Regions from separate parts of the Zobellella denitrificans genome, predicted to be linked through region 2. Evidence: predicted binding sites of a transcription regulator. Region 2 holds the regulator's gene; the other holds the start of a gene.
What was found. Region 2 encodes LexA, which represses DNA repair genes until DNA is damaged. Its sites were predicted from a motif close to ANCTGTNTNNNNANACAGNT; they were not measured.
Positions count from the first base shown of each region.

Region 1: a site for LexA is predicted at 1,060-1,079, ahead of AN401_RS09120 (YebG family protein). Genes of this name have one in related genera too.

Region 1 is NZ_CP012621.1:1,919,488-1,921,882, reverse strand. It holds gene AN401_RS09125 (ABC transporter ATP-binding protein) at 1-767, shown strand, start outside; gene AN401_RS09120 (YebG family protein) at 772-1,047, opposite strand; gene AN401_RS09115 (SPFH domain-containing protein) at 1,433-2,386, opposite strand.
Region 2 is NZ_CP012621.1:185,452-187,846, reverse strand. It holds gene coxB (cytochrome c oxidase subunit II) at 1-443, opposite strand, end outside; gene lexA (transcriptional repressor LexA) at 749-1,366, opposite strand; gene ubiA (4-hydroxybenzoate octaprenyltransferase) at 1,482-2,354, opposite strand; gene AN401_RS00860 (chorismate--pyruvate lyase family protein) at 2,351-2,395, opposite strand, start outside.

The DNA.
Region 1 (2,395 bases), 1.7 Mb from region 2:
CCCTTGGCGGCGAGCCCGAGCCCTCGGGCGGCATCAATCCCTTTGCCGGCGAGACCACGCTGCCGATAGAAGTCCGCGGCCTGAGCTTTTCCTACAATGGCGAGCGCAAGGTGCTGGACGATGTAAACCTGCAGATCCGGGCCGGGGAAAAAGTGGCCCTGGTGGGGGCCAGCGGCGGCGGCAAATCCACCTTTATCCAGCTGTTGCTGGGGCTTTATCCGGCCGACGAGGGCGAGATCCGCTTCGGCGGGATCCGCAGCCAGGACATCGGTTTCGCCACCATCCGCGAACACGTGGCGACCGTGCTGCAACAGCCGGTGCTGTTCAACGATACGGTCAGATCCAACCTCTGCCTGGGGGACGAACATCAGGACGCGGCCCTCTGGCGGGCACTCGAGGTCGCCCAACTGGATGAGGTGGTGGCCGCCATGGAGCAGGGGCTGGACACGGAAATCGGCCGTCGCGGGGTGCGGCTGTCCGGCGGTCAGCAACAGCGCCTGGCCATCGCCCGCATGGTGCTGAAGAACCCGGCCATCGTCATCCTGGACGAAGCCACCTCGGCACTGGACACGGAAACCGAGCAGAAACTGCACCAGGCGCTGGCGGCATTCCTGAGCGGCAGGACCACCCTGATAGTGGCGCACCGGCTGAGCTCGGTACGCCAGGCGGACCGGGTGCTGGTGTTCGAGGACGGCAAGATCAGCCAGTCCGGCACTCACCACGAACTGCTGGAGCAGCCGGGCCTCTACCGCACCCTCTACTATTGAGGGCTCAGGCCACCGCCTTGATGTCGGCCGCCTTGTCCGCCTTTGCCTTTGGGGCGGACTTTTTCTTCGGACCCGACAACTGATCCTGGTGCTGGGCCAGATAGAGGGCCAGCGCCTCCCTCTCCTCCTCGCCCAGCGCCACCGGCGCCGCCGCCAGCAGTTCGTCCAGGTGCTCGGCCAGATCGAGCAGGCGATCGTAGGCGTCCGCGTCTTTCTTGTTGGTAAAGCTCATTTTTTCAATTCCGTTTCTGACTACCAGGTATTGTATCGTGACTGCCATAACCGACTCCTTATCTGTATACATATACAGTACATTTATCCGGGAGCACTGGCAAGCCCCCATGGCTCCCGGCATAAGCACGCAATAAACGTCGATGACCGGTCAACTTTTTTCCCCTCTGGCTGGCATGCTGGGGGATTCTGACCAATAGTTTAGGGTGAAGTGCACCTTTGGTGCCTTCTCACTAGCGCACGGCTCAGCATATGAGCCATTCCCCTAGGCCAGGTACACGGATTTTGTACCTGGCTTTTTTTGCGCCGAGACGGCGGCAATGGCGGACGGGCACCCGCCGCCATCTCACCGCTGATATACTTCGCACCAGAACATATTATGTGAAATGAAAAGCGAAGAAGACGGGAAGCCAATGGCTTCCCGGAGAGAGTCGTTATTTCGAGGTACCCTTCAGCAACGCCTCTATGCTGCCAACGGCGCCGAGTACGCTGCTGGCCTCGTAGGGCAGGAACACCCGGTCGCCCTGCTTGCCGATTTCCGGCAGGGTTTTCAGGTACTCCAGGCCCAGCAGATAGCCCACCACCAGTTGTGGATCCAGTTTCTCGTTGCCGGCAGAGAGGACCTTGTCGATGGCCTGGCGCTGGCCGTCGGCCATCAGGATGGCGGCTTCCCGCTCCCCTTCCGCCACCAGGATGTTGGAGCGCTTCTCCCCCTCGGCCCGGGCGATGGCGGCTTCCCGCTCCCCGCTGGCCTGCAGTACCAGGGCCCGGCGTTCCCGCTCGGCCGCCATCTGCTTGCGCATGGCGTCTTCCACCTCGACCGGAATGTTGATGTCCTGGATCTCGACCCGGGTCACCTTGACCCCCCACTTGTTGCCTGCCTCATCCATCACGATTTGCAGCTTGTCGTTGATCTCCTGGCGTGACTCGAACAGTTTGTCCAGCTCCATCCGTCCCACTTCGGACCGCAGGGAGGTCTTGGCCAGGATCTCGATGGCCTGGATCAGGTTCTCGGTCTGGTACACCGCCCGTTCCGGGTCGATCACCTGAAAATAGAGGGCGCCGTTGACGGTCACGCTGACGTTGTCGGCGGTGATCACCGACTGGGCGGGAAAGTCGAGCACGGTTTCACGCCGGTCGATGCGGGTTTCTTCCTGCACCACGGCCACGTTCTCGCCGCCGATGGCCTGGTAGCGACGCACCTTGATGGAACGGGGCTTGTCCACGAAGGGAATGATCCAGTTGACACCGGGGGTCAGGGTCTTCTGATAGCTGCCGAGCCGTTCTATCACGACCGCTTCCGATTGCTGCACTATCATCAGCCCCTTGATCAGCAGCACCACGACCAGCAGGGCAAACACGAGCATTATCACTAACATGGCATCCATGGACGCATC
Region 2 (2,395 bases):
ATTTCCTGGGGCAGGGTCGCCAGCAGGCTGAAAAACTCGACGTCCTCGCCGAAGTAGCGGTAGTGCCACTTCCACTGGGAGGCGGTGACCTGCACCGTCAGATCCGACTGGCTGGCATCCTCCATGGCGATCAGGGTGCGGGTGGCGGGAATGGCCATGCCCACCAGGATCAGGAAGGGAATGATGGTCCAGAGGATCTCCACCTTGGTGCTTTCGTGAAACTGGGCAGCCTTGGCGCCCCTGGACTTGCGGTGGTGGATGATGGCCCAGAACATGACCCCGAACACCACCAGGCCGATCAGCGCACAGATGATGAGTATGGTCATGTGCAGGCCATACACCTTCTGGCTGATATCGGTGACCCCCTGGGTCATGTTGAAACGGCTTTGTGCCCACACGGGCAACGATGCCACTAGCGACAGCAGCAGAACGATCGGCTTCACACGCACCCCCAAAAAGTCTTGGTCCTTTATTTTGGCGCACTCGCAAGAGAGTCAGTGCTTACCGAACCACCGCGTCCATCGGTCCGGCACACACTAAGTAAAGCATTGATTATGAAAAAGTAAAAAAATGAAAAAAGAAGCGGGAAGCGGGAAGCGGGAAGCGGGAAGCGGGAAGCGGGAAGCGGGAAGCGGGAAGCGGGAAGCGGGAAGCGGGAAGCGGGAAGCGGGAAGCGGGAAGCGGGAAGCGGGAAGCGGGAAGCGGGAAGCATGCTAAGCCCCCGCCAACCCCAAGGCAAGCGGACGAGTTAAAAGTCGGTGTTGCGGATCACGCCCACCGCCAGGCCCTCGATGGTCAGTTCCTGGCTGCGCAGATCGACCTCGATGGGAGACAGCTCCTCGTTCTCCGGCAGCAGGCTGACCTTGCTGCCCTGGCGCCGGAAGCGCTTGACCGTGACTTCGTCGTCGAGCCGGGCCACTACTACCTGGCCGTTGCGGGCCTCACCGGTCTTGTGCACCGCCAGCAGATCGCCGTCCATGATGCCGATGTTCTTCATGCTCATGCCCCTGACCCGCAGCAGGAAATCGGCCGGCGGATGGAACAGGGCCGGATCCAGCTTGTAGTGGCTTTCTATGTGCTGCTGCGCCAGGATGGGCTCGCCGGCGGCCACCCGCCCGATCAGCGGCAGGCCCGGCTCTTCCTCCGGCTCTTCTTCCTGGGCCAGGCGAATGCCGCGGGAGGTGCCGGGCATCATCTCGATCACCCCTTTCTTGGCCAGGGCCTTCAGATGCTCCTCGGCGGCGTTGGCGGACTTGAACCCCAGGGACTGGGCAATTTCGGCACGGGTGGGCGGCATGCCGGTCTGCTGGATATGCGCCTTGATGATTTCCAGCACCTGGGACTGACGGGGGGTTAGCGCTTTCATAGGGAACCTGTCTTTTTATACAGCTAACTGTCAGTATATCCAGTAAATCCGGCAGGGCAAGCACAATACGCCCTCCCCGGCCGGCACTCCCCTGGCGACCAGGGCGGGAACAGGGCTACAGCAGCGCCAGGGCCAGACCGGCGAACACCGCCATACCCGCGAAGTTGTTGTTGAGGAAGGCCCGGAAGCAGGCCATCCGTTCCCGGTCCCGGATCAGCCGCTGCTGGTACACGAAGAGCGCGGCGGCGCCCAACAGCCCCCAGTAGAAAGGCGCGGCCAGGGCGAATACCTGGCCCGCTGCTACCAACAGCAGCAGGGTGACCAGCTGCAGCAGGCCGACCATCAGCTTGTCGCGCCGGCCGAACAGAACGGCGGTGGACTTGACCCCGATCCGGAGATCGTCGTCCCTGTCCACCATGGCGTACATGGTGTCGTAGGCCACGGTCCAGCTCAGATTGGCGGCAAACAGCAGCCAGAGCCCCGCGGGCAGGCTGTTTGCCTGGGCCGCAAAGGCCATGGGAATGGCCCAGGAGAAGGCGATACCCAGGAACAGCTGGGGCAGGTGGGTATAGCGCTTCATAAAGGGGTAGAGCGCGGCCCAGCCCAGGCCGGCGAAAGCCAGCTGAATGGTCAGGGCGTTGGTGGTCAGCACCAGCAGGAAGGAAATGGCCACCAGCAGGGCGAAAAAGCCCAGGGCCTGGCGCTCGGTCAGTTCGCCGGCAGGCAGCGGCCGGGCCTGGGTGCGCTTGACGTGGCCATCGATATGGCGGTCCGCATAGTCGTTGATCACGCAGCCGGCGGAGCGCATAAAGAAGACCCCGGCGACGAACACCAGCAGCAGCCAAAGTGAAGGCAGGCCGTCGGCGGCGATCCACAGGGCCCAGAGGGTGGGCCAGAGCAGCAGCAGGCTGCCGATGGGCTTGTCCATGCGGGCCAGCGCCATATAGGCACGCCAGCGCGGGCGGGAAGGCGAAGTCAGGGTGGTCATGCTACAGGCTCCTGATAGGCGGGCACGGCGGGCAGAAACAG